Regions from separate parts of the Halomonas terrestris genome, predicted to be linked through region 1. Evidence: predicted binding sites of a transcription regulator. Region 1 holds the regulator's gene; each other region holds the start of a gene.

The links. The regulator FNR, encoded in region 1, switches genes on or off when oxygen is low (the NO sensors DNR and NnrR bind a similar motif). The targets are predictions, from matches to a motif close to TTGATNTANATCAA.
Region 2: a site for FNR is predicted at 1,695-1,708, ahead of ACOMD9_RS06605 (cytochrome ubiquinol oxidase subunit I). Genes of this name have one in related genera too.
Region 3: a site for FNR is predicted at 1,439-1,452, ahead of ACOMD9_RS06225 (ribonucleoside triphosphate reductase). Genes of this name have one in related genera too.
Region 4: a site for FNR is predicted at 2,923-2,936, ahead of paaF (2,3-dehydroadipyl-CoA hydratase PaaF). Genes of this name have one in related genera too.

What each region holds. Positions count from the first base shown of each region.
Region 1 covers NZ_JBMHFZ010000012.1:37,321-41,775, reverse strand. Annotated here, with positions in the region: gene hemN (oxygen-independent coproporphyrinogen III oxidase) at 1-808, shown strand, start outside; gene fnr (fumarate/nitrate reduction transcriptional regulator Fnr) at 911-1,654, shown strand; gene ttcA (tRNA 2-thiocytidine(32) synthetase TtcA) at 1,770-2,678, opposite strand; gene ACOMD9_RS12550 (3'-5' exonuclease) at 2,775-3,401, opposite strand; gene ACOMD9_RS12545 (DUF294 nucleotidyltransferase-like domain-containing protein) at 3,450-4,455, opposite strand, start outside.
Region 2 covers NZ_JBMHFZ010000004.1:243,605-248,059, reverse strand. Annotated here, with positions in the region: gene zigA (zinc metallochaperone GTPase ZigA) at 1-727, opposite strand, end outside; gene ACOMD9_RS06610 (TraR/DksA family transcriptional regulator) at 727-1,155, opposite strand; gene ACOMD9_RS06605 (cytochrome ubiquinol oxidase subunit I) at 1,804-3,384, shown strand; gene cydB (cytochrome d ubiquinol oxidase subunit II) at 3,386-4,455, shown strand, end outside.
Region 3 covers NZ_JBMHFZ010000004.1:151,709-156,163, reverse strand. Annotated here, with positions in the region: gene ACOMD9_RS06235 (sensor domain-containing diguanylate cyclase) at 1-964, opposite strand, end outside; gene ACOMD9_RS06230 (DUF503 domain-containing protein) at 1,004-1,285, opposite strand; gene ACOMD9_RS06225 (ribonucleoside triphosphate reductase) at 1,497-3,278, shown strand; gene nrdD (anaerobic ribonucleoside-triphosphate reductase) at 3,321-3,482, shown strand; gene ACOMD9_RS06215 (anaerobic ribonucleoside-triphosphate reductase activating protein) at 3,543-4,268, shown strand.
Region 4 covers NZ_JBMHFZ010000001.1:472,602-477,056, reverse strand. Annotated here, with positions in the region: gene paaH (3-hydroxyacyl-CoA dehydrogenase PaaH) at 1-1,265, opposite strand, end outside; gene paaG (2-(1,2-epoxy-1,2-dihydrophenyl)acetyl-CoA isomerase PaaG) at 1,267-2,058, opposite strand; gene paaF (2,3-dehydroadipyl-CoA hydratase PaaF) at 2,074-2,847, opposite strand; gene paaN (phenylacetic acid degradation protein PaaN) at 3,235-4,455, shown strand, end outside.

The DNA of each region.
Region 1 (4,455 bases):
GGTGCTGACCGAATCGCTGGTCGACGAGGCCGACCGCCTGGGCTTCCGCTCGCTCAATCTCGACCTGATCTATGGCCTCCCGCTGCAGACCCGCGACAGCTTCGCCGAGACCCTCGAGCAGGTGATCGCCATGGCCCCGGCCCGCCTCTCGGTGTTCAACTACGCCCACATGCCCGAGCGCTTCAAGCCCCAGCGCCGCATCCCGGCCGAGCAGCTTCCCGGGCCCGAGGAGAAGCTGGCGATGCTGTATACCACCATCGAGATGCTGACCTCGGCCGGCTATGTGCACATCGGCATGGATCACTTCGCCCGCCCCGATGACACCCTGGCCGTGGCCCAGCGCCAGGGCACCCTGCAGCGCAACTTCCAGGGCTACTCCAGCCACGCCCAGTGCGACCTGGTCGGGCTCGGCGTCTCGGCGATCAGCCGGGTCGATGATGTCTACGCCCAGAATCACCGGGCCCTCGCCCGCTACGAGGAGACCCTGGATACCGGCCACCTGGCCACCGCCCGCGGGTGGCGCCTGACATTCGATGACCGCCTGCGGCGTCACGCCATCGAGCGCCTGATGTGCGACATGACCCTCGATCTCGAGGCACTGGGCAGGACCTACGGGGTCGACGCGGAGGCCTGGCTGGCAGACGCACTGGTCCGGCTGGAAGCGGCCGAGAGGGACGGCCTGGTGGTTCGCACCGGTCCTCGGCTGCTCGTCACGCCGATCGGCCGGCTGCTGATCCGTCACATCGCCATGGCCTTCGATGCCCATCTGCCCGAGCAGCAGGCAACGGGATACTCCCGTATCCTGTGAGGAACGCCTCCCGCGAGGTGCGGACCTACCTCCAAAGGGATGCTTTGCCGCCAGGCGTTAATCCTCCATAATGGTGGCAGACTCACCATCACGGAGGAGAGCATGCCTGATACCGCGCCCGGCAGGCGGCGTTCCCTGCTGCACGAGACCCGCTGCCAGACCTGTAGCCTCAGTTCGCTCTGCCTTCCGCTGGCACTCGAGGTCCAGGACATGGACCAGTTCGATGCCATCATCCGGCGCCGTGCTCCCCTGAAGAAAGGCGAGGCCCTGTTCCGCCAGGACAGTGCCTTCACCAGCGTCTTTGCCGTACGTTCGGGCAGCCTCAAGCAGGTCACCACCGAGGGCAGCGGCGAGGACCAGCTGACCAACTTCTACCTGCCCAGCGAGCTGGTGGGGCTCGACGGCATCGACGAGGAGTGCTACCCCGGCACGGTGGTCGCGCTCGAGACCACTACCGTCTGCGAGATCCCCTTCGACCGCCTCGACATGCTCTCCGAGGAGTTGCCGGAACTGCGCGCGCAGCTCTACCGCAGCATGAGCAAGGAGATGCGCGACGACCGCCGGATGATGCGGCTGCTGTCGCGCAAGACCGCCGACCAGCGCCTGGCGACCTTCTTCGCCGGCCTCTCCGACCGCTTCCGCCGCCGCGGCTATTCCCCCTACAGCTTCCGCCTCTCCATGTCCCGGGCCGATATCGGCAACTATCTGGGGCTGGCCGTGGAGACCGTGAGCCGTATCCTCGGCCGCTTCCATTCCCAGGGGCTGGTGGCCGTGTCCGGCCGCGAAGTGAACATCCTCGACCTCGAGGCCCTGGCCCGGGTCGCCGAGGAGGAAGGCGCCCGCTGAAGCGCTGCGCCCCAGCTGCAAACTGTTGATCAGCCTGGCAATATTCCGACACAGAAAACCCCACGCTCTCGAGGGCAGTGGGGTTTTCTTATGGCTTAACGCTTAAGGCTTACGGCTACTCGTTGAGGATATCGATCCGGTCGGCCTGCATCCGGGCCTGCTTCTCCTCCAGGCCGGCGAAGTCGAACAGCTCGCGGTCGGCGAGCTGGGAGGGCGCCACGTTGGTCACCGCCCTGAACATGTTTTCCAGGCGCCCGGGGTGCTTCTCTTCCCACTCGGCGAGCATCTCCTTGACCACCTGGCGCTGCAGGTTGGGCTGGGAGCCGCACAGGTTGCAGGGAATGATGGGGAAGGCCATCAGCCTCGAGAACTCGGCGATGTCCGCCTCCCGGCAGTAGGCCAGGGGGCGGATGACGATGTTCCGGCCATCGTCGGAGAGCAGCTTGGGAGGCATCGCCTTGAGGCTGCCGCCGAAGAACATGTTGAGGAACAGCGTCTCGAGGATGTCCTCGCGGTGGTGGCCCAGGGCGATCTTGGTGGCGCCGATCTCCTCGGCGAAGCCGTAGAGGGAACCACGCCGCAGCCGCGAGCAGAGCGCACAGGTGGTCTTGCCCTCGGGGGTCTTCTCCTTCACCACCGAGTAGGTGTCCCGCTCCAGGATATGGTACTCGACGCCCAGCTCGTCCAGGTACTCCGGCAGTACATGCTCGGGGAAGCCGGGCTGCTTCTGGTCGAGGTTGACCGCCACCAGGGAGAAGTTGACCGGCGCGTTGCGCTGCAGGCTGCGCAGGATCTCGAGCATGGTGTAGCTGTCCTTGCCGCCCGACAGGCAGACCATCACGCGGTCGCCCTCATGGATCATCCCGTAGTCGATGATCGCATTGCCCACCTGGCGCCGCAGCCGCTTCTGCAGCTTGTTGAACTCGCGCCTGCCCTTCGCGTCGAGGGCGTCGAGAGGGGGGGTATCGCCATCCGTGACGGAGGCGTCAGCGGGGCTGGGATCGAAGATCACGGCATCTTGCATGGTCGGGGCACTGCCAGAGCGGCTGGGAAATGACGGGAGCCTATCCTACCACTGCCGCCGCCGGCTGGCGACGGAATGCCCCGGATCGCGCTGGCCTCAGGAGGATCGCTTCGCCAGCATGGCCCCCCGCTCCAGGCGCAGGTACATGAGCGCCGTGGTCACGGCGTCCCCCAGGGCGGTATGGCGCCCCATCACCGGTACGCCCAGGGCCTCGGCCACCTTCTCGAAGCGCAGGCTGGGCTCGATCTCGGGGTGGCTGCGGCGCAGCTGACGGGCATAGGTATGGGCCACGTCGATGCCGGCATTGGGCAGGTCGAAGCCGAAGCGCGGGCGCAGCTCCCGGTTGATGATGGCGAGGTCGAAATCCAGGCACCACCCCACCAGCGGCCGGTTGCCGACGAAGTCCAGGAAGGCGCCCAGCGCGGTCTCGATGCTGTCCCCACCCTCCAGGTCGATGCCGCGCAGGCCATGGATACGGATCGAGTCGCCGCTCAGCGAGGCCGGGCGGGCCAGGCGCAGGTCCAGCGACTCGCTGGCCAGCACCCGATCGCCGCGTATCCTCACCGCGGCAAGGGAGACCAGCTCGGCGCTGCGGGTATCGAGCCCGGTGGTCTCGCTGTCGATGGCGACCAGTTCCTCGCCGGTATATGGCTGGAAAAGCCAGGCGTAGTAGCCGTCGGCCTGGCGACGCCGGTCGGCAACCCGGCGCAGTACCTTGAGCATGGGCTGACCTCCTGTTGTAGTTGTCGATCCCCGAGAACGCCGCTCGTGTCACGAATATTCCAGATGAAAGCGGTGCGAGAGGCGCTGCTTGAAGTCCTTGACGATGTGCAGCGCCTCCCGCAGCAGGTCCCGCTCCAGTGACGAGAGCTCCTGCACCACGACACGGTCGGGCTTCCTCGACTTGCCGTCGTCACCGTCCAGCCGCGCCAGCTGCTGCTTGAGGCGCAACTCGGTAAACAGCGACAGCGCCTCGCCCAGGTCCTCGGCGAAGCGGCTCTCCAGGCGGCCGTCCTCGGCCAGGGCATCCAGGCGCTCCAGGGTGGAGGTGACATGGATTCCCCGCTCCAAGGCCATGGCACGAACCCCGTGGACGATGGGGAAGATGCCGCCCTTCTTGATGTCGATGCCGTGCTGGGGCTTCTTCAGCGAGCCGAACAGGGTCAGCGGCGTGGAGAAGCGCAGCGCCGGGCGGGCGAAATAGGAGAGCAGGATCTCGTCCCGGGAACAGCGCTCGAAGAGCTCCTGGCGAACCTGCTCGAGCAGCGCCGGGTTGCCTGCCACCGCATGGGAGTCGAGCATGATGGCCAGCTTCATCAGGCTGTCACCATCCCGACTCGCCGCCCAGCGGGCGATGCGGCCGCGCCACTGGGTCACGGTCCCCACCCACTCGGGGTTGGACACCATGATATTGCCGGGACAGGGCGGATAGCCGAGTTCGATCAGGGTCTCGGTGAGCCGCTGCATCTGTTCGGTGCAGTCGGGCCAGTCGAGGTCATCGTCCAGTATCAGGCCGTTGTCCTGGTCGGTCTTGAGGATCTGCTCGCCGCGCCCTTCGCTGCCCATCACCATCAGGCAGCTGTCAGCGTGATAGCGCTCGTCGATCAGAAAGCCCCAGGCCTTGTTCATGATGCGGCCGTTCAGCGCCGCCAGCAGGCCCATGGCGAAGCGCAACTTGACGCCCTGGGCCATCAGCGCACGCACCAGCTCGGGGGTGCGTCGGCTGGCAGCGGCCAGTGACTCGAGGCTGTCCGCCTGCTCCACCTGCAGGCTGACG
Region 2 (4,455 bases), on a different contig from region 1:
GGGCCCGCTCGAAGCTGAAGCGGCCGGTCTCGAGCACCTTGTCCAGCGGCACCTGGCCGTGGCGGATGGGGATCAGCTCGGCCTCGGGGTTGAGCGAGCGCAGCACCGCGGTGAGCTCGTCGAGCTGGGTGGCGGTGAGCAGGTCGGTCTTGCTGATCAGCAGCACGTCGCAGAACTCGATCTGGTCCACGAGCAGGTCGGCGACGTTGCGCTCGTCGTCGTCGCCCAGGCTCTCGCCCGCCTCGGCCAGGGACTGCGCCTCGCGGTACTGGGCGAGGAAGTTGGCGCCGTCGACCACCGTCACCAGGGTGTCGAGCCGGGCGATATCCGAGAGGCTCCGGCCCTGCTCGTCGGCGAAGGTGAAGGTTTCGGCCACCGGCAGCGGTTCGGAGATCCCGGTGGACTCGATCACCAGGGTGTCGAAGCGCCCCTCCTCGGCGAGCCTACGCACCTCGATCAGCAGGTCCTCGCGCAGGGTGCAGCAGATGCAGCCGTTGCTCATCTCCACCAGCCGCTCCTCGGCGCGATTGAGGGTCACCTCGCCGTCGCCGCCGGGGGCGCCGCGCACCAGCGAGGCGTCGATGTTGACCTCGCTCATGTCGTTGACGATGACCGCCACGCGACGCCCTTCGCGGTTGGCGAGGATGTGGTTGAGCAGGGTGGTCTTGCCGGCGCCCAGGAAGCCGGAGAGCACGGTCACCGGCAGGGGCGTTTGCAGGGATGTCATCAGCCTTCACCTCGGGTCTTGCGGTAGTGGTTCTCGCGCTGCTCCTGGCGCTCCTTGGCCTCCAGGCACAGCCGTGCGGTGGGGCGCAGCAGCAGCCGCGGGAGGCCGATCGGCTCACCGGTCTCCTCGCAGTAGCCGTAGTCGCCCGAGTCGATACGGCGCAGGGCCGCGTCGATATTGGCCAGCAGGCGCGTCTCGCGATCGGCTTGGCGCAGCTGCAGGCGCAGCGCCTCCTCGAAGGCCGCCTGGTCCAGCTCGTCGCTGTCGCGCTCATGGGAGGCCATGGCGGCACGCACCTCGTTCAGGTGGCGCTCCACCTGTGCCTTCTCCTCGAGCAGACGGTTTCGAAAGAAGGCCAGCTGTGCGTCGTTCATGTAGTCGTCATCGGGCATCGCCAGCAGGCGAGCTTCGTCAGGGGAGTACGGCATGGCGGTCTCTCGTCATTGGGCGGCGGTGTCGATGCCATCCTCGAACGGTCGCGGCAGGGCATCGACCTCGTCGCCAAGGGACCAGCGGGAGAACGCAGACTAGCCGGCCGGGGTCGCTGGCGCTGGCATCGTCATGCGGGATCTCCATGGTTCGCTGAGGCGTGATGTTATAACGTATCTTTCATTCGAGTTGAAGCCGTCCGTGGCATGTACTCGAGTACCTCGAGCCGGGCTGCAACCGTCAGTACCGGCACGGGGTACTCGGGCTGATCAGCCCCTTGGCCTTCGCGGCCAGCGGGATAGCCCCCGCTGCGACACCAGACCGCAGGCCGAGCGAGCGTCGGGGGGCGAGCACTTTTCGAGGCCACTCCCGGTATAAGTCGCATTATTGATGAATCATTTATTGTTAATATTTCCTCAAGAACATCAAGGTAATTAGCATTACGGGTACCTTTAATATTGATTATCGGCAGTTGGTCCATCGCTGCCTCCGTTTCAGCTTTTCCCCGTACATCAGGAGCTTGAGCGGCCTTACAGTCTTGATGCATGTCAAATTTTCGCTGCTATGGCTCGCCTATAGTGACTTCGGTAGCGCCCCTTCTTCGCAGACGGCCTGCCGTGATACCCGCTCATTTCACGGAGTCGCTCATGGATATCGTTGAACTATCCAGGTTGCAGTTCGCCTTCACGGCGATGGTGCATTTCCTGTTCGTACCCCTCACGCTGGGTCTCTCGATCCTGCTGGCGATGATGGAGACGGTCTACGTGATGACCGGCAAGACCATCTATCGCGAAATGACCAAGTTCTGGGGCAAGTTGTTCGGCATCAACTTCGCCCTGGGGGTCACCACCGGCATCGCCATGGAGTTCCAGTTCGGCACCAACTGGTCCTACTACTCCCACTATGTGGGGGATATCTTCGGGGCGCCGCTGGCGATCGAGGCGCTGATGGCCTTCTTCCTCGAGTCGACCCTGGTGGGCCTGTTCTTCTTCGGCTGGGACCGCATGTCGAAGCAGAAGCACCTGGCCGTCACCTGGCTGATGGCGCTGGCCACCAACCTCTCCGCACTGTGGATCCTGGTCGCCAACGGCTGGATGCAGTACCCCATCGGCTCCGAGTTCAACCTCGAGACCATGCGCATGGAGCTGACCAGCTTCGCCGAGGTGGTGCTCAGCCCGGTGGCCCAGGTCAAGTTCGTGCATACCGTCTCCGCCGGCTATGTCACCGGCTCCATCTTCGTGCTGGCCATCTCCAGCTGGTACCTGCTCAAGGGGCGCGAGGTCGCCTTCGCCCGCCGCAGTTTCGCCATCGCCTCGGCCTTCGGCCTGGCCAGTGTGCTCTCGGTGATCGTGCTGGGCGACGAGTCCGGCTATGAGCTGGGCGACGTGCAGAAGGTCAAGCTCGCCGCCATCGAGGCGGAGTGGGAGACTCACCCGGCACCGGCCGCCTTCACCCTGGTGGGGCTCCCCAACCAGGCGGAGGAGCGCACCGATTACGCCATCCGTATCCCGGCGGTGATGGGGCTGATCGCCACCCGCTCGCTGAGCGAGGAGGTCACCGGTCTGCGTGAGCTCAAGGCGCAGCATCGCGAGCGCATGGTCAACGGCCGTGAAGCCTTTGTGCTGATGCAGCGCCTGCGCAGCGGCGAAGGTACCGAGGAGGATGCCGCCCGCTTCGAGGAGGTGCGTGACGATGTCGGCTATGGCCTGCTGCTCAGCGCCTACACCGAGGACATGAACGCCCCCACCGCCGCCGAGATCGACCGCGCCGTGGAGGCCTCGATTCCCAAGGTGTGGCCGCTGTTCTGGACCTTCCGCATCATGGTGGCGGCCGGCTTCGTCATGCTGGTGCTCTTCGCGCTGGCCTTCTGGCACAGCGTGCGTCGCCAGCCCGAGAAGTCGCCCTGGCTGCTGCGCTTCGCCCTGTTCAGCCTGCCGCTGCCCTGGATCGCCTCCGAGGCGGGCTGGTTCGTGGCCGAGTATGGCCGTCAGCCCTGGGCCATCGGCGAGATCCTGCCCATTCATATCGCAGTCTCCAGCCTCACCTTCAACCAGGTGCTCTTCACCCTGATCGCCATCGGCGTGCTCTACACCCTCTTCGTGATCATCGAGATCTGGCTGATGCAGCACTTCGCTCGCAAGGGGCCCTCCGGCAGCGGCTACCACGCCGGTCCCGACGCCATCGACGCCCCCGTCGACATCCCGGCCAGCAAGCCTCAGGAGGCATGACATGGATTACGAAACGCTCAGATTCATCTGGTGGGTCCTGATCGGCGTGCTGCTGGTCGGCTTCTCGATCACCGACGGCTTCGACATGGGCGTGGGTGGCCTGCTCAAGGTGGTGGGTCGCAACGACGAGGAGCGTCGGGTGATGATCAACTCCGTGGCGCCCCACTGGGACGGCAACCAGGTGTGGCTGATCACCGCCGGTGGCGCGCTCTTCGCCGCCTGGCCGCCGGTCTACGCCGCCGCCTTCAACGGCTTCTACCTGGCCATGATGCTGACCCTGTTCGCACTCTTCCTGCGCCCGCTGGCGTTCGACTACCGCTCCAAGCTCGACAGCCCCACCTGGCGCAGCCGCTGGGACTGGATGCTGACCATCGGCTCGGCGGTGCCGGCGCTGATCTTCGGCGTGGCCTTCGGCAACCTGCTGCAGGGCGTGCCCTTCCAGTTCGACGACATCCTGCGCCTGGACTACCAGGGCGGGCTGCTGGGGCTGCTCAACCCCTTCGGCCTGCTGGCCGGGGTGCTCAGCCTGCTGATGTTCCTCACCCACGGGGCCGCCTGGCTGCAGATGAAGACCGAAGGCGAGCTGCGCCAGCGCAGCGCCGTCCTGGGCAGCCGCACCGCCCTGGCCTGTGCCGTGCTCTTCCTGCTGGGCGGCATCTGGCTGCTGCTGGGTGTGGATGGCTATCAGGTCACCAGCGTGATCGACACCCAGGGCCACAACGCCACCACCGCCAAGCTGGTGGAGGCGAGCAGCGGCGGCTGGCTCTACAACTACGCCCGCTTCCCGGCACTCTGGCTGCTGCCGGTGCTGGGCCTGGCCAGTTTCGTGCTCTGCTCCCTGACCATGAAGGCGGGCCGCCACGCCCTGGCCTTCATCAGCTCCTCGCTGGCCACGACCCTGGTGATCGTGACCACCGGGGTCACCATGTTCCCCTTCGTCATGCCGTCGTCGCTCAACCCCAACCACAGCTTGACCATGTGGGACGCCACCGCCAGCGAGCTGACGCTGATGATCATGTTCGTGGTGGTGCTGATCTTCGTGCCGCTGGTGCTGGCCTACACCGCCTGGAG
Region 3 (4,455 bases), on a different contig from region 1:
TCAACACATCGTCACCGGCATTGTGTCCGAAGCGGTCATTGATGCTCTTGAAATGATCGAGGTCGTACATGATCAGCGAGAGCGGCGACGCATACCGGACGGCACGCCTCATCTCGCTTTCCAGCAGGCGGCCGAGCTCCTGGCGGTTGGTGATGCCGGTGAGACCGTCGGTAATGGCCATGGCTTTCACTCGCTCTTCCGCTCGCCTGCGCTGCGTGATATCCAGGAGGATGCCGGTCCAGAGCATGCCGCCGTCGGCTTCCTTCTGTGGGGTCGAACGGCACTCGATCCAGCGAATCGACCCATCGCCGTGGCGGATGCGAAACTCCACGTGAACATTGGCCATGGTGGCGGCGCTGTGCTGGGTCTGGGCCTCGACGCGCTCGACATCCTCGGCAAGGATCCGTGACATCGCTGGATCCTCCCCCGGCCCCGAAATCGCCTCGAGCGGCAGGCCTCCCAGCTCGACGATCCCCTCGCTGAAGAAGGGAAAGCTGTGCTCACCATCCCGTGCGATGCGGTATTGATAGAGTGCTCCCGGCACCTGAGAGGCGATGCCCCGCAGTAGCTCCTCGTTCTGCCGAAGCTTCTCTTCGGTGGCCTTGCGTGCCGTGATATCTCTCACGATACAGAAGATCAGCTTGTCACCGTCGTAGGTGGCACCGTTGTTGCCGAGCTCGACATCGATGATGGTGCCATCCTTGCGGCGCTGCTGCGTTTCAAAGTGTGCCCCGGCGCTGTCGACGTCCCGGAGCATGTTCTGCAGCTCACTACTGCTGAAACGGGCATCCAGATCCCACACGTGCAGGGAGCCCATCTCCTCGGGCGTGTAGCCCAGCATATCGGCATAGCTCCGGTTGGCCCGGTAGATGCTGCCATCGGTTCTGAGTATCACCATGCCGTCCCAGGTCGCTTCGAACAGGGCCGTCCAGAGTGCTATCTCACCGTCCTTGCGTAATTCCATAAGCGACAACGTGGCCTCGTGGGGGAGATGGTGACCTCACTATAGTATCTCCCGTGTCGCCTCCATCACCCGTCCGTCCACGGTGCGCTGGATCTTCTCCTCGATCTCGGTGAGCAGCGCCTCCACCTTGGGCCCCTCGTTGGCCACCGCCACGAAGGTCCACTCGCTCGCCTCCAGGCGGTCCAGCTCGCCGCTCTCGCACACCGCCACTGCCGGGTTGCGCCCGTAGCGTTCGTGAAGGCCGCCCATGCGCTGGCGCTTCTCCTTGAGGGAACGGCAGCCGGGCAGCGAGATGCGCAGGGTGAGAATGCCGATATGCATGATGGCTCCTGTGACGGGATGGTGTGGGTCTGGCCCCGGTCAGCTATACCACGAGGGCGCTTGCATCCGGGAGAGGGCGCCCTGGCGCGGGAGATTCATCCCATCAGCTCGCGGCACCCGCGAGCCCCTGGGAGCGATGGCCGCTCCCTTTTCCTGACCTGGATCATTTTCATGCTCCGCCTGGGTGTCTACCCTTCATCTGGCACAACATATGGTGTTCTTGTTCGTAAAAAGCACCATATATAGACAATCGACCAGTGAGGGAACACCCATGCAACGCCAGCCGACCGGCGCCGTCAACGTCGCCTCGACGGTCAACGAGTACCTGCAGCGCGCCGACTGGCGTGTCAACGCCAACGCCAACCAGGGCTACTCCCTGGGGGGGCTGATCCTCAACGCCTCGGGCAAGCTCATCGCCAACTACTGGTTGGACGAGGTCTATCCCGCCGCGGTGGGCGAGGCCCACCGGGAGGGCGACCTGCACATCCACGACCTGGACATGCTCGGCGGCTACTGCGCCGGCTGGTCGCTGCGCACCCTGCTGATCGAGGGCTTCAACGGCGTGCCGGGCCGGGCGGAGAGCGCACCCCCCCGGCACCTCAGCAGCGCCCTGGGGCAGATGGTCAACTTCCTCGGCACCCTGCAGAACGAGTGGGCCGGCGCCCAGGCGTTCAGCTCCTTCGATACCTACCTGGCGCCCTTCGTGAGACTCGACCGGCTCGACTACCCGGCGGTGAAGCAGGCGGTCCAGGAGTTCATCTACAACCTCAACGTGCCGTCGCGCTGGGGTAGCCAGACGCCGTTCACCAACCTCACCTTCGACTGGACCTGCCCGGCCGACCTGCGCGACCAGGTGCCGATCGTCGGCGGCCAGGAGCAGCCCTTCACCTACGGCGACCTGCAGGCCGAGATGGAGCTGCTCAACCGCGCCTACCTGGAGGTGATGGAGGAGGGCGACTGCCAGGGTCGGGCGTTCACCTTCCCGATCCCCACCTACAACATCACGCCCGACTTCGACTGGGAGAGCGACAACGCCGAGCGGCTCTTCGCACTGACCGCCAAGTACGGGCTGCCGTACTTCCAGAACTTCCTCAACTCGGACCTCGAGCCGCACATGGTGCGCTCCATGTGCTGCCGGCTGCAGCTCGACCTCACCGAGCTGCTCAAGCGCGGCAACGGCCTGTTCGGCAGCGCCGAGCAGACCGGCTCGCTGGGCGTGGTGACCATCAACTGTGCGCGCCTGGGCCTTCGCTTCGCCGGCGACAGGGCAGGGCTCTACGCGGAGCTGGACCGCCTGCTCGCGCTGGGCCGCGACAGCCTGGAGATCAAGCGTGGCTGCATCCAGCAGTGGATGGACGACGGCCTCTACCCCTACAGCCAGCGCTACCTGGGCACGCTGCGCAACCATTTCTCCACCCTGGGGGTGAACGGCCTCAACGAGATGGTGCGCAACTTCAGCGACGACCGCTTCGACATCGCCGACCCCGAGGGGCAGCAACTGGCCATCGAGCTGCTGGAACACGTGCGCGAGCGGATGCGCGAGTTCCAGGAGGCCACCGGCCACCTCTACAACCTGGAGGCGACCCCGGCGGAGGGCACCACCTATCGCTTTGCCAGGGAGGACCGGAAGCGCTTCCCCGGCATCCTGCAGGCCGGCAGCGCGGACGCGCCCTACTACACCAACTCCAGCCAGCTGCCGGTGGGATTCACCGACGACCCCTTCGAGGCGCTGCTGCACCAGGACCCGCTGCAGACCCGCTACACCGGCGGCACCGTGCTGCACCTCTACATGCGCGAGCGGCTCTCCTCGGCCGACGCCTGCATGAAACTGGTGCGCACGGCGCTGTCGCGCTTCCGCCTGCCCTATCTCACCATCACGCCGACCTTCTCGATCTGCCCGGTGCACGGCTACCTGGCCGGCGAACACGAGTTCTGCCCGAAGTGCGACGAGGCCCTTCTGGCGAAGCGCGCCCGGGCCGAGATCACGGCCTGAGGCATTTCCCTGCAACACAACCACCGTGAAAAGGAGCATCACATGAGCCATGCCACCGAGACCCTGCCCACCGAGCAGCGCCAGCGCTGCGAGGTCTGGACCCGGGTGATGGGCTACCACCGCCCGGTCAGCCAGTTCAACCACGGCAAGCAGTCCGAGCACCGCGAGCGCCGCCACTTCAGCGAGCACGCCGGCAACGCCTGAACCCACCGCCTTGCCGGGCACCCCGGGGTCATGCCCGGGGCGTCCGGACGGAACGCGCCCATGTCCCGCGACGATTCTCGCCGACCGCGGCTGCCCGTGGCCGGCCTCACCCCCATGACCACCCTGGACTACCCCGACCACCTGGCCTGCGTGGTCTTCCTGCAGGGCTGCCCGCTGCGCTGCGGCTACTGCCACAACCCGCAGATGCTCGCGCCCCGCCGCGGCGAGGTCCGCGAGTGGGCCGGCATCGAGCGCTTTCTCCAACGGCGCCGCGGGCTGCTGGAAGGCGTGGTGTTCAGCGGCGGCGAGCCTACCCTGCACGTCGACCTGCCTGCCGCCGCCGCCCGGGTCCGCGCCCTGGGCTTCAAGGTGGGACTGCACACCGCCGGGGTCTACCCGCGGCGCCTGTCGGAGATGCTGCCGTACCTGGACTGGGTGGGGCTGGATGTGAAGGGGCCCGGTGCGCGCTTCGATGCCATCGTCGGCCGCCCCGGCATGGCCGACGCGCATGCGAAGAGCCTGGCGCTGCTGCTGGACAGCGGCATCCCCTTCGAGTGCCGCACCACGGTGCACTGGCGCGACTTCGACCTGGCAGACCTGAACCGCCTCGCCCTCGATCTCGCCGAGCAGGGCGTTGCCCGCTACGCCATACAGGTGGCGCGCACGGGGCAGTGCCTGGGGGAGGCCCATGCCCGACCGGTGACGACTGCCCCGACCACCGCGGAGCTGCATGATCTCGTGAAGTCCCTGCAACCGCTCTTCCGGCGCCTCGAGTTGCGCGAGTGAGTTCGGGGTGGCTCCCGAGCGCGTGCCATGGCCTTGGGGCCGCTTTGGTAGCAGGCTATTCAGTATCGGGGTGTTCCGGCCATGACGTCTTCGTCAGGCGGCCGGCGAGACACGCAGGGAGACGACCGGCTGAACGGGCAGTCAAACCCCCCGGGACTGGCAAACGTTCGCGGCGTTTGCGATGAGG
Region 4 (4,455 bases), on a different contig from region 1:
GTGTCGGTGAGCCAGGCGACCTCCAGGCCCAGGCGCTGGAAGAGCGCGGTGGCCTGCTCGCGGGCCTCGGCGTCGACCCCGGGGCTCGCCGCCAGGGCGATGGCGCCGGCGCTCTGGTAGTCGAGGCAGAGGTCGAAGAGCACCAGGGCCTCGAGGCCTTCATCCCGGGCGCGCTCGGCGGCGCAGCGGCCATCGCTCAGCGCCAGCGTCAGGCCGCCCAGGCGCAGGCGCGCCTCGCCGGAAATGCTCTCCCGGCGCACCACCTCGAGACCGGCGGCCTCGGCGCGGACCACCAGGGGGGCGATGGCAACGAGCTGGCCCTCGGCCACCAGGGTCGGCAGCTCGGCCTCGACGGCGGGGGCGAAGTCGGGCGTGGCGCCTTCATGCTGCCCGTCACGATCTCGATAATCATAGAACCCCTGGCCGCTCTTGCGCCCCAGGCGCCCGGCCTCGACCAGCGCCTGCTGCACCAGGGAGGGCTCGAAGCGGGTGTCGCCGAAGTAGGCGTCGAACACCGAGCGGGTCACGGCGTAGTTGACGTCGTGACCGATCAGGTCCATCAGCTCGAAGGGGCCCATGCGAAAGCCGCCGGCCTGGCGCAGCAGGGCGTCCAGGGTGGCGGGGGTGGCGGCACCCTCCTGCATCAGGCGCAGCCCCTCGGCGTAGAAGGGGCGGGCGACGCGGTTGACGATGAAGCCCGGCGTGGAGCTGGCGTGGACCGGCACCTTGCCCCAGGCCGCGGCGGTGGCATGGAGGGTCTCGGCGACCTCGGCGTCGGTGGCCAGGCCCGAGATCACCTCCACCAGCTTCATCACCGGCGCGGGGTTGAAGAAGTGCAGCCCGGCGACGCGCTCGGGGCGCTCGAGGCCCGCGGCGATGGAGGTGATGGAGAGCGACGAGGTGTTGCTGGCCAGCAGGGTGTCGGGGTCGCAGAGAGACTCCAGCTCGGCAAACACGCCGCGCTTGACCTCCAGGTTCTCGACGATCGCCTCCACCACCAGGCGGCTGTCGGCCAGCTCGGCGAGGGTGGTGGCCGGGGTCATGCGGCCGACGATGGCCTCGACCTCGTCCTGGGCCATCTTGCCCCGGGCCACGCGCTTCTCGAGCTGGCGGCGCACGCCGTCGATGCCGGCCTGGGCGGCGCCGTCACGGTTGTCGTAGAGACGCACCGGGTGGCCGGACTGGGCGGCCACCTGGGCGATGCCGGCACCCATGGCGCCGGCGCCGATCACGCCGATCACGGCGGTCTGTTCCAGAGCAGGCATGTCACTCTCCCTTGAAGCTGGGCTGGCGCTTTTCCATGAAGGCGCTGACGCCTTCGCGGTAGTCCTCGGTGCGGCCGGCCAGGCGCTGCAGGTCGCGCTCGAGGTCGAGCTGCTCGTCGAAGTCGTTGTCGCTGCTGGCGTGCAGGGCACGCTTGATCAGCGCCAGGCCGCGGGTGGGCTGGTCGGCCAGGTGGCGCGCCAGGGTCAGCGCCTCGTCCTGCAGCGCCTCGTCATCCACCACCTTCCAGATCATGCCCCACTGCTCGGCCTGCTCGGCGCCGAGCTTGTCGCCCAGCATCGCCAGCCCCTTGGCCCGGGCCATGCCCACCAGGCGCGGCAGGCTCCAGGTGCCCCCGGAGTCGGGGATCAGGCCGATCTTGCAGAAGGCCTGAATGAAGCTCGCCGAGCGTGCCGCCAGCACGATGTCGCAGGCCAGGGCGATGTTGGCCCCGGCACCGGCGGCCACGCCGTTCACCGCGCAGACGGTGGGAATCGGCAGGTCGCGCAGGGCGCGCAGCATGGGGTTGTAGCGCTTCTCCAGCGACTCGCCCAGGTCCGGCGCCTCGGCGCCGGGGGCCACGTTGCGGTCGGAGAGGTCCTGGCCGGCGCAGAAGCCGCGGCCGTTGCCGGTCAGCAGCAGGGCGCGCACGCTGCTGTCCTGGCGCACGGCCTTGAGGGCCTGGCGCATCTCGGCGTGCAGCTCGGCGTTGAAGCTGTTGAGGCTGTCGGGGCGGTTCAGCGTGAGGCGGGCGACGCCGTCTTCCACGGAATAGAGCAGGGGAGCTTCACTCATGATCAGGATCCTGTGTCATTGCCCGGTGAAGGTGGCGGGGCGTTTTTCCTGGAAGGCACGGATGCCCTCCTCGCGGTCCTGGGTGCCGGCCAGCAGCGTGAAGGCGTGGCGCTCGAAGCGCAGGCCGGTGGCCAGGTCGGTGTCCTCGGCCTTGAGCAGCGCCTCCCGGGCCAGGCGCACGGCCAGCGGCGCCTTGGCGGCGATGGTCTCGGCCACGGCGACGGCCCGCTCCACGGTCAGCTCCGGCTGGGTGATCTCGCTGACCAGGCCCGCCTCCAGGGCGCGGCGGGCGGAGATCGGCTCGCCGGTGAGCACCATCTGGGTGGCCAGCCCCTTGCCCACGGCGCGCACCAGGCGCTGGGTACCGCCGGCGCCGGGCATGATGCCGAGATTGATCTCGGGCTGGCCGAAGCGAGCGTCCTCGCCGGCGATCAGGATGTCGGCGTGCATGGCCAGCTCGCAGCCGCCGCCCAGGCAGAAGCCGTTGACGGCGGCGATGATCGGCTTGTTGAAGCGGGCGATGGCGGCCCAGTGGCGCTGGCGAGGATCCTCCAGCATGCCGACCAGGTCCCGCTCGGCCATCTCCTTGATGTCGGCGCCGGCGGCGAAGGCACGCTGATTGCCGCTGATCACCACGGCGCGCACCTCGGTGTCATCGACGGCCCCGCCCAGGGTCTCGGCCAGCTCGGCGAGCAGGGCGGTATTGAGGGCGTTCAGCGCCTCCGGGCGGTGCAGGGCGATGCGCAGTACCCCTCGGCTTGGCCCCTCGACGATCAGGTGGTTGGGCATGGTCTCCTCGCTTCTGGCGTGGCGTTGACGCGATATGGCGACTGGGTCTGAGCAAAGGTCGAGTATAGGTTTTTTTTGATACGCATCAAATCATGGATATGCCGAATGGTGTATCGTTTATGCCGTAAGGTTGAAGAATTTGCCTGGTTTTTCAGGAGGTTGTGACGGAGAATCGCCCGTTGCGGAGGCGAGGTTATACCATGGTCGAAACTCACCGCTCATTCCTCAGACATGTCGTTTAATACACTGATGTTGAAATAGTTTTTGGGACTGTCTCGGGTGGTTCAAACGGCCGGTGCCGAGGTGGGGTTTGATGTTTCGTTACGGGATGGATAGTCTTTCCGCTGATCCTGTATCGAATAAAGCCGCCACAGGCCGGAGCCCCGCATGTCGCAGCAAGCCCAGCAGATGTTCGACCGTCATCGCGAGACCCTCGAGCAGGCCGTCGAGGCCATCACCACCCGTGGTTTCTGGACACCCTACCCGGAGAATATCAAGAAGTATCCGGAAGAGGTCGTGAAGGGCGCGCCCGCCCGTTTCGAGGCGCTGCTCAAGCAGCCTTTCTCCCTCAAGACCCCGGGCGTGGCCGGCCAGGTCGGCGCCGAGGTCTCGCCCTACGGCTTCGAGCTGGGTGTCACCTACGACCAGCCCGACAGCGCCGCCCTGGTCAGCGCCATGCAGGCGGCCATGCCGGCCTGGCGCGATGCCGGTGCCGAGGCCCGTGTCGGCGTCTGCCTGGAGATCCTGGCACGGCTGAATGCCATGAGCCCCGACATCGCCCAGGCGGTGATGCACACGAGCGGCCAGGCGGCGATGATGGCCTTCCAGGCCGGCGGCCCCCACGCCCAGGATCGCGGCCTCGAGGCCGTGACCTACGCCTGGCAGGCGATGTCCCGAGTGCCGGCGACGGCCAGGTGGGTGAAGCCCCAGGGCAGGCACGACCCGCTGGTGCTCGACAAGCGCTACCATGTCGTGCCGCGCGGCATCTCGCTGGTGGTGGCCTGCTCCACCTTCCCCACCTGGAACACCTATCCAGGCCTGTTTGCCAGCCTGGCCACCGGCAACCCGGTGATCCTCAAGCCGCACCCGGGAGCCATCCTGCCCGTGGCCATGACCGCCCGTGTGGCCCAGGAGGTGCTCGAGGAAGCCGGCTTCGATCCCTGCCTGGTGAGCCTGGCCGCCGACAGCGCCGACGCCCCGGTGACCAAGGCGCTGGCCCTGGACCCGGCCGTGAAGCTGATCGACTTCACCGGCTCCAACGCCTTCGGCGAGTGGCTGGAGCAGAACGCCACCCAGGCCCAGGTGTTCACCGAGAAGGCCGGTATCAACAGCGTGATCATCGACAGCGTGGAGCAGATCAAGCCGGTGGCCCAGAACCTGGCCTTCAGCCTGAGCCTCTATTCCGGCCAGATGTGCACCACCCCCCAGGCGATCTATGTGCCGAAGGAGGGCATCAGGACCGCCGAGGGCCGGCTCTCCTTCGACGAGGTGGCCGGCGCCCTGGCCAAGGCCGTGGAGAAATTCCTCGGCGACAACGATCGCGCCTGTGCCGTGCTGGGGGCCATCCAGTCGCCGGCCACGGCCGCCCGCATCGACGAGTGCCGCGGT